One region of the Plantactinospora sp. WMMB334 genome, then DNA from elsewhere that is predicted to be linked to it. Evidence: predicted binding sites of a transcription regulator. Region 1 holds the regulator's gene; the other holds the start of a gene.
What was found. The regulator HspR, encoded in region 1, represses chaperone genes until heat shock. The targets are predictions, from matches to a motif close to TTGAGTNNNNNNNACTCAA.

Region 1 (4,417 bases):
CGGTGCGGGTGGCCCGCAGGCCGGGCCGACCGGCACCCCGGGCGGGGCCGACGACGTGGTGGACGCGGAGATCGTCGACGAGGACGACAAGAAGTGACCACCAGCTCCTCCCGTACCCGGGCTGGCCGTACGCACGACGGATCGAGGTAGTTGTATGACGGAGAAGCCACGAGCCGCTGATCCGGAGACCACCGGGTCGGCGCCGGGTGGCTCCACGCCCGCCGGCCGTGCCGAGGGCACGGTCGGGGAGGGCGTCGTCATCCGGAACAACCGTAAGATCAACTTGACCGGTGGCACCCCGGACTCCGACCGGGAGGCCGGTGCCGGTACCCCGGAGGGGGTCGAGCTGGCGGCGAAGGATCCCAACCCGGACCCGGAGCCGCCGGCCGGAGACGCCGAGCAGGTCCTGTCGGCCGGCGAGGTCGACGACACCGGCTCCACCGGGGCCGCCGGTGCGGTGGACGACGCGGAGTCGGTCGAGGGCGGGCCGGAGGTGGCCGGCGGCGCGACGACCGACCCGGCCGGGGACGCCACCACAGAACCGGACCCGGCCGCTCCGGTCGTCGACGACGCCGAGCTCGCCGAGGTACTGGCGGCGGAGCGGCCGTCGGGGACGGACGGCCCGGTGGTGGACGCCCCGGCCGAGCCCGTCGCCGAGGGCGGCACCGCCGAGGGCGACGGCCCCGGCCCGCTCGGCGCCGAACTGGGTGCGCTCCGGGCCGATCTGGACGAGCGGACCAGGGACCTCCAGCGGGTGACGGCCGAGTTCGCCAACTACCGCAAGCGGATGGACCGGGAGCGGGCCCGGGACGCGGACCGGGCCACCCGGGTGGTGCTGGCCGCGCTGCTGCCCGTACTCGACGACCTGGACCGGGCCCGCGAGCACGGTGACCTGGTCGGGCCGTTCGGCACGGTGGCGGAGCAGCTGACCACGGCGCTGGCGAAGTTCGGGCTGACCCCGTTCGGTGAGAAGGGCGACCCGTTCGACCCCAACCAGCACGAGGCGGTCGCGCACCAGACCTCGGCCGAGGTCACCGAGCCGACCTGCGTCGACGTGCTGCGCCGTGGCTACCAGGTCAACGACTCGCTGCTGCGGCCCGCACTGGTCGCGGTGGCCGACCCGGAGCCGGAGTGAGCGCGCCGGTGCGCCGGAGGGGCCAGGGTGAGCCGGAGCGGGTGTGAACCGGTGGGTCGCGGTCGAGGTGCCATCCGGGTCCCGTCCGTCGGGCGGGCCGGGAGCGGCACCTCGACCGCGCCACGGGGAGAGGAGGTGGCGGACCGATGAGTTCCAAAGACTGGCTGGAGAAGGACTTCTACGCCGTGCTGGGGGTGGCCAGGTCCGCCTCCGCTGACGAGATCAAGAAGGCGTACCGCAAGCTGGCCCGCGAATCGCACCCGGACCACAATCCGGGCGACACCGCCGCCGAGGAGCGGTTCAAGGCCGTCTCCGAGGCGTACGACGTGCTCGCCGACCCGCGCAAGCGCAAGGAGTACGACGAGATGCGCTCGCTCTTCGGATCGGGCGCGTTCCGCCGCAACGCCCGGTCCGGCGGGCCGGGCGGCTATCCGTTCGACGTCTCCGACCTCTTCGGCGGGATGGGGCAGCCGGGCGGTGCGGACGACGGCGACCGCCGGTTCGGCGGTGCGGGCTTCTCCGACCTGTTCAGCTCGATCTTCTCCGGCGGCGGGCCGACCCGGACCCGTGGCCCGGCTCGCGGCCGGGACGTCGAGGCCGAGGTCATGCTGGACTTCGACGATGCCGTACGCGGCGTGACGGTGCCGTTGACACTGCGCGCGCCCGGCGTCTGCGACACCTGTCACGGTGACGGCGCCAAGCCGGGGACGCTGCCCCGGACCTGCCCGCAGTGCCGGGGCGCCGGGGTGGTGACCCGCAACCAGGGCTCGTTCAGCTTCTCCGAGCCGTGCCGGGAGTGCCAGGGCGTCGGCACGATCGTGGACGAGAAGTGCCCGGAGTGCCGGGGCACCGGCGGGGTGACCAAGTCCCGCACGCTCACCGTCCGTTTTCCGGCGGGCGTCGCGGACGGCCAGCGGATCCGGCTCGCCGGCCGGGGCGAGCCCGGTGACCGGGGCGGGCCGCCCGGTGACCTCTACGTGCTGGTCAAGGTCCGCGGGGACGACCTCTTCGGGCGCAGCGGGGACGACCTGACGCTGACCGTGCCGATCACCATCGCGGAGGCGGTGCTCGGGACGGACCTGCGGGTGCCCACCCTGGACGCCCCGGTGACCCTGCGGGTGCCGCCGGGCACGCCGAGCGGCCGTACGCTGCGGGCCCGGGGCAGGGGTGTGGTCCGCCGCGACGGCCAGGCCGGCGACCTGCTGGTGACCGTCGAGATCGTGGTCCCCGAGCAGCTCTCGGCCGAGGCGCGCAAGGCGCTGGAGGAGTTCGCCGCGCAGACCCCGGCGGCGGGACGGGAACATCTGGACGCCCGGGTGCGTCGTTTCAACTGAGCTGTTGGCATCGCGGAGGTGATCAAGGTGGCTGGGGAGTACGTCGTCGTCTCGATCGAGCAGGCGTCCGACGCCAAGGTTCTGATGATCTCGGTCGCGGCGAAGATGGCCGGCATGCACCCGCAGACCCTGCGCCAGTACGACCGGATGGGGCTGGTGCAGCCTGGTCGTGCCCCGGGCGGTGGGCGCCGGTACAGCGCCCGGGACGTCGCCCTGCTCCGCGAGGTGCAGCGGCTCAGCCAGGACGACGGGGTCAACCTGGCCGGCATCAAGCGGATCATCGTCCTGGAGCAGATGGTCGACGACCTCCAGCAGCGGGTGGCCCAGTTGGAGGCCGAGTTGACGGCCGCCTACCGCCGGCTGGCCGAGCTGGAGGCACTGGGCGGCCTGCCACGACGGGACCTCGTGCCGACCACCCGCCCGTCGACGGCGCTGGTCGTCTGGCGCCCCCGCCGCACCGGCGACCCGTCCGCCTGATCTCCTGGCGCCGGCACGCGCCGTCCGGCTGATCTGTGCGCCGACACGCCGTCCCGGCTGGCCGCCGGCGGCCAGCCGGCGGTCGACGGGTTCTGCTCCGGACCCGGCTGTCACTAATCGACCAATCGACGCGTTACCGCCGGCAACTCACCGGATGCTCCGAAAACCATTACTGCGGGTGTTTCACGCACGTTACGTCCGATTCCTGGAATCCGACGGAAGAAGACGTCCTGAAACCATTACCCCGGGATCACCGCCAAGGTTGCACCGTCTATAGCGGGTGACGTCGGATCCGGAGCCAGGTCGGATCCTGGATCTTTCCGTCGCGCACCCTTGAGGTCATGAAGCTTCTTGTCGCCGCGGGCCGGTGCGGACGCGGGCGACGAGGTGCCGAGTAGTGCTCCCGGGCGCCGCGCTCCAGGCGTGGCCCCGCGAATGCCTGCAATGTGAACGAGATAATGATCGTTCCTCTCGAAAATGTGGATGGGACCATGATTACTTAATTGACGACCACGAATGTCTTGACTATGGTGGGCTGCGGGCGCGACCGCATCGCGACGACCGGAAGGAATTACCATGTCCAACGTGATGGCTGTCGGCGGCGTACTCGCGGCACTGCTTGCCCCGACGGCACCCTCCCAGCCTGTGGCGGTCCCGAACGAAAGGATCACCATCAGCGTGGAGACCGTCAACGGCTCGGGCTGCCCCGCGGGGACGGCCAAGGTGAACACCGCAGCCGACAACACGGCCTTCACGATTAGCTACAGCGACTACTTCGTTCTGGCCGGTGCCGGAGCGAAGCCGACCGAATCCCGCAAGAACTGCCAGCTCAGCCTCCGCGTGCAGATCCCGCAGGGCTTCACCTTCGCGGTGACCCAGGTGGACCACCAGGGCTTCGCCTACCTGCAGCGGGGGGCCGACGGCTCGCAGCACTCGCACTACTACTTCATGGGGACCTCGCCGACCACCTCGGTGGCTCACGAGTTCACCGGCCCGTACACCGGCGGGTGGCAGACGACGGACCGGGCCGCAGGGCTGGTCTACGCGCCCTGTGGCCAGGAGCGCAACCTCAACGTCAACACCGAGTTGCGGGTGGACGCCGGGGGCTCCGAGAGTGGCACGAGCTTCATGGCGATGGACCAGAGCCGGGGCAGTGTGCGCAGTGTCTACCACCTCAGTTGGAGGGAGTGCTGATCCAACGCCGCTCCTCGTCGCCTGGCGACGGCTTGCGGGTTTAGCGCGAAATAGGCCCCCCGGGGCGGTCGGTGGAATTGTAGTGTCCATCGGCCGACCCGGGGGGCCCTTACGCTTTCCGGGGCACCGCCCACGTCATTCCCGCCATGCGCAGCTGCACCCATCACAAAGATATTGACGCTGATCAATATAAGGCGCTAAAGTTAATCCACGCGCGCGACATTATCGCAACGATCGGGAGGGAACCCATGATCAGTGTGCTGGCTATTGGCAGCCT
Region 2 (4,417 bases), 130 kb from region 1:
GTCCTTGGGCACCGCACCCGCCGGCACGTGCAGGTGGATCCGTCGCCCGGCCAGCGCGTTCGGGTCCAGCCCCAGCGCTCTGCCGTTCGACCGGAGGTAGGAGAGGGCGATGTGCGCCGACTCCTTCATCACGTCGCCGAGCTGCCCGGTCAGGGTCAGCCCCGGCTCGCCCTCCATGCTCGTCGCCTCGATGAAGAGCACGTCACCGCCGGCACCGGTCACCGCCAGCCCGGTCGCCACCCCGGGCACCGCCGTCCGCTCCGCCGACTCCGGCGTGAACTTCGGCCGGCCCAGATAGCTGGCCAGGTTGCCGGTGTCGACGCGTACCGGATCGTCGGTCGCGGCGAGCGCGACCGCGACCTTGCGGAGGATCTTCGCGAGTGCCCGTTCGAGCTGGCGGACGCCCGCCTCCCGGGTGTGCTCGGCCGCGATCCGGCCCAGCGCCTCGTCGGAGACGCCCACCTCCTCGGCGGTGAGTCCGGCCCGTTCGATCTGCCGGGGCAGCAGGTGGTCCCGGGCGATCGCGACCTTCTCCTCCTCGGTGTAGCCGTCCAGCGTCACCAGCTCCATCCGGTCCAGCAGCGGGCCGGGGATCGCCTCCACCACGTTGGCGGTGGCCAGGAAGAGCACGTCGGAGAGGTCGAGGTCGACCTCCAGGTAGTGGTCCCGGAACGTGTGGTTCTGCGCCGGGTCCAGCACCTCCAGCAGGGCGGCGGCCGGGTCACCGGCATAGCCTGCCGAGATCTTGTCGACCTCGTCGAGCAGCACGACCGGGTTCATCGAGCCCGCCTCGCGCAGCGCCCGGACGATCCGGCCGGGCAGCGCGCCGACGTACGTCCGGCGGTGGCCACGGATCTCGGCCTCGTCCCGGATGCCGCCGAGGGAGACCCGGACGAACTTCCGGCCGAGTGCCCGGGCGACCGACTCGCCGAGGCTGGTCTTGCCGACTCCGGGCGGGCCGCCCAGCGCCAGCACCGCGCCCGAGCCACGGCCGCCGACGACCTGGAGGTTGCGGGCCGCGCGCCGGTTCCGCACCGCCAGGTACTCCAGGATGCGGTCCTTCACGTCGGCCAGCCCGGCGTGATCGGCGTCCAGCACCTCGCGGGCCTGCCCCAGGTCGGTGTTGTCCTCGGTACGCGTGCTCCACGGCATCTCCAGCACCGTGTCCAGCCAGGTACGGATCCAGCCCGCCTCCGGAGACGCGTCGCTGGCCCGCTCCAGCTTGCCGACCTCGCGCAGCGCCGCCTCGCGTACCTTCTCGGGCAGCTCGGCGGTCTCGACCCGGGAGCGGTAGTCGGCCGAGCCGTCCGGCTCGTCCTCGCCCAGCTCCTTGCGGATCGCGGCGAGCTGCTGGCGGAGCAGGAACTCGCGCTGGGACTTCTCCAGCCCCTCCCGTACGTCGGTGTTGATCCGCTCGGTGACCTCCTGCTCGGCCAGGTACGCCTTCACCCAGCCGACCAACAGGTCGAGCCGGGCGGTCACGTCCGGCGCGGCGAGCAGTTCGATCTTCTGTTCCAGGGTGAGCCACGGCGCGTAGCCGGCCGAGTCGGCCAGCTCGGCGAGGTCGGTCATCCGCTCGACCGCGTCGACGACCTGCCAGGCGCCGCGCTGTTGCAGCAGCGACGTCACGAGTGCCCGGTACTCCCGGGCGAGTTCCTTGGCCCGGCCGGCGGGCGCCGGCTCGGTGATCTCGACGGTCTCGACCCAGAGCGCCGCGCCGGGTCCGGGAACGCCGGAGCCGATCCGGGCCCGGGCCAGGCCGCGCGCCACGGCGGCGGGTTCGCCGCTGGGGAGCCGGCCGACCTTCTCGATCGTGGCGATCACGCCGATGGAGCCGTACTCGCCGTCCACCCGGGGCACGGCCAGAAGCTTCTTGTCACCCGTGGCCCGGGCGGCGTCCACCGCTGCCTGGGTGGTCGCGTCCAGGGTCACCGGGATGACCATGCCGGGCAGCAGGACAGCGTCGGTCAGCGGAAGAACCGGAAGAGTTGCCATCACACACCTGCCATCGATTAGTTGAGCTTGTACGACTCAAGTAACAAACGGTGCCCCATGTTCCGGCATGTGACCCAGGACACGGCGTCGATCGCGGCGGAGCCCCGCGATCAGCCCAGCGGTGCCGTTCCGGCGCGGTGCGGGATGAACCACCCCCGGCGGGCGGCCCGGAGCAGCGCGACGTGCCGGTCCGGGGCCGCCAGCACAGCGACGAGCCGCTCCACGGTCTCGGCGACCGCCAGCACCGGCAGGTCGAGCCCGACCGCGATCCGCTGGTCGGTCCAGCCCGAGAGAAGCAGCCCGAGCACGACCAGCTCCCGCCGGTCGAGCGGGCACCGGCCGCGCGGCACCGGGGCGAGCATCGCCACCACCAGCGGTACTCCGCCGGCGGTGCAGCCCAGCACCACCACCCGGAACAGGCCGTCCCGGACGCCCCAGTCACCGGCGGGCCGGTACGCCGCCCGACCGGCGCCCCGCCCGCTGCGGTGACCGGGCCGGATCGGCCGGACGGGCCAGAGGAACGAGACCGAGCCCCCGTCCCCGGGCGCCTGCTGGTCGACCATGGCGAGCAGCGGCGAGCCGGCCGCCAGCAACGGGTGCCCGGGTAGGCCGCAGAGCGGCAGCGGATCGCCACCGGAGGCCAGCACCACCCCGGCCACCGCGTCGCGCACCACCCCGGCCACCGCGCCCAGCGCCCGCAACGGATCGATGCTGGCGGCGATCCGCGAGGTCAGCGCGCCGATCAGGTCCCGCTCTGCGTCGGTGGGATGGTCCCGATCCTCGGTGCTCAGCACCAGCATGCCGACGTGGCGGCGGTCCGGCGCGAAGAGACCGACCGCCAGCCCCTCCCGGAAACCGGCCGGATAGTAGTAGTCGCTCCAGATCGGGAACTCGGCGGCGGGGACCGGAAGGTCGCGGCCGCGCAGCGGCACGGCCGACTCGGTCAAGCCGGCCTGTTCGGCCTGCTCCGTGACCTCCCCGGTGCCGAAGTAGTTCCGGATCCGGTCGTCGTAGCCGGTGCTGACCACCTCGGCGAAACGCTGGCGCCGGTCGTCGAAGAGGGAGAGCCAGGCCGCCTCGAACGGAAGCGCCCGGTGCAGCAGGACGAGCCACTGCGCCGGACGGTCCGCGTCCATCCGGCTCGCACAGATCGCTCTCGCCTCGCGGAAGATGGTGGAGAGCGAGGAGGTACGGGTCATCGTCTGCCCCGGATCAGCGATCGTGGCACGTAGAGGCCAAGCCGGAGCGCGCGGACGGCGGCGAGGGTGCGGGACGGGGCGACGAGCTTGGCCAGAATGTGTTCGACGTGCGCCGCCACCGTGCGCGGGGCGATCACCAGCAGGTTGGCTATCCGCTGGTTGGACCAGCCGTCGATGAGCAGGCCGAGGATCTCCAGCTCTCGCCGGGTCAGTCCGTGCAGGTCGCCGGGGGGCGAGACCAGCACCACGGCGCGCAGGTGGGCCGGGCTCTGCACCGGGCAGGCGAGCACGCTGATCCGGACGTACCGTCCGTCCGGCGCCGCCGAGTCGTCGCGGCAGAGGAACGCCCCGTACGGCTCCCCGTCGGCGAGACGCTCCGCCGCCGCGCCGAGCACCGGCTCCCCGGTCCGGAGCATCGGGTGCTCCGGCAGCCCGGGGAGCGGGAGCACCCCACCGGATCGGGTCAGCACCACTCCCGCCACCGCATCACGGACGACGGTCGAGAGGGTGGCGACCGAGCGCATCGGGTCGACCGCCTCGGCGATCACCGGGGCCAGCAGGCCGAGAAAATCGCGGGCCGCGTCGGTCGGGTGCTCGGGCGACTCGGTGTGCAGGGCCATGATTCCGACCTGGCGGCCGTCCGGGTTGAAGAGCGCGACGCCGATCCCCTCCCGGAAGCCGGCCGGTGCGAAATGCTCGGTCCAGGAGTACATCTCCGAGGGTGGGATCGGGGCGTCCCGGCCCCGGATCGGATCCCCGTCGCGGTCGAGCCCGAGGAGTTCCACCTCCTCGTAGTGCCGGGGGCCGAGCAGGTGCACCATGGTCGCCTCGCCGTAGCCGACGGCACCGAGCGTCTCGAACCTGAGCCGCTCCGGGTCAAGCACCTGGAGCACTCCCGCCTCGTACGGGACCAGCCGGCGCAACACCGCGAAGATCTCCGCCACCCGTTCCTCGGCGCCGGCCGGCGCCGAGGCCAGCCGCTCGACCTGGGCGGCGATCTCCGCAGCGTACGGTGGCAGCTCGCCCACCTGTCAGCATCCCGACCCTCGGCGCATGCGATCGGACGACTCCTTCGGATATCGGCAGTCCTGTCAATCGACAGCACCGGCACAGGTGCGGTTACCTAGGTAAACGCGGGCCGACACCGCAGGACACGCGACGAACCGGAGATGTGAAAGCGGCACCGAGCGACAAAGCAGGCAACCTCACGGGAGCGACGGGAC

Region 2: a site for HspR is predicted at 2,017-2,035, ahead of lon (endopeptidase La). Genes of this name have one in related genera too.

The regions. Positions count from the first base shown of each region.
Region 1 is NZ_JBMHME010000002.1:7,008,870-7,013,286, reverse strand. It holds gene dnaK (molecular chaperone DnaK) at 1-97, shown strand, start outside; gene grpE (nucleotide exchange factor GrpE) at 155-1,135, shown strand; gene dnaJ (molecular chaperone DnaJ) at 1,282-2,469, shown strand; gene ACN27G_RS30450 (heat shock protein transcriptional repressor HspR) at 2,554-2,946, shown strand; gene ACN27G_RS30445 (DUF4360 domain-containing protein) at 3,523-4,140, shown strand; gene ACN27G_RS30440 (DUF4360 domain-containing protein) at 4,389-4,417, shown strand, end outside.
Region 2 is NZ_JBMHME010000002.1:6,880,717-6,885,133, forward strand. It holds gene lon (endopeptidase La) at 1-1,995, opposite strand, end outside; gene ACN27G_RS29850 (hypothetical protein) at 2,106-3,194, opposite strand; gene ACN27G_RS29855 (LuxR C-terminal-related transcriptional regulator) at 3,191-4,222, opposite strand; gene ACN27G_RS29860 (hypothetical protein) at 4,400-4,417, opposite strand, start outside.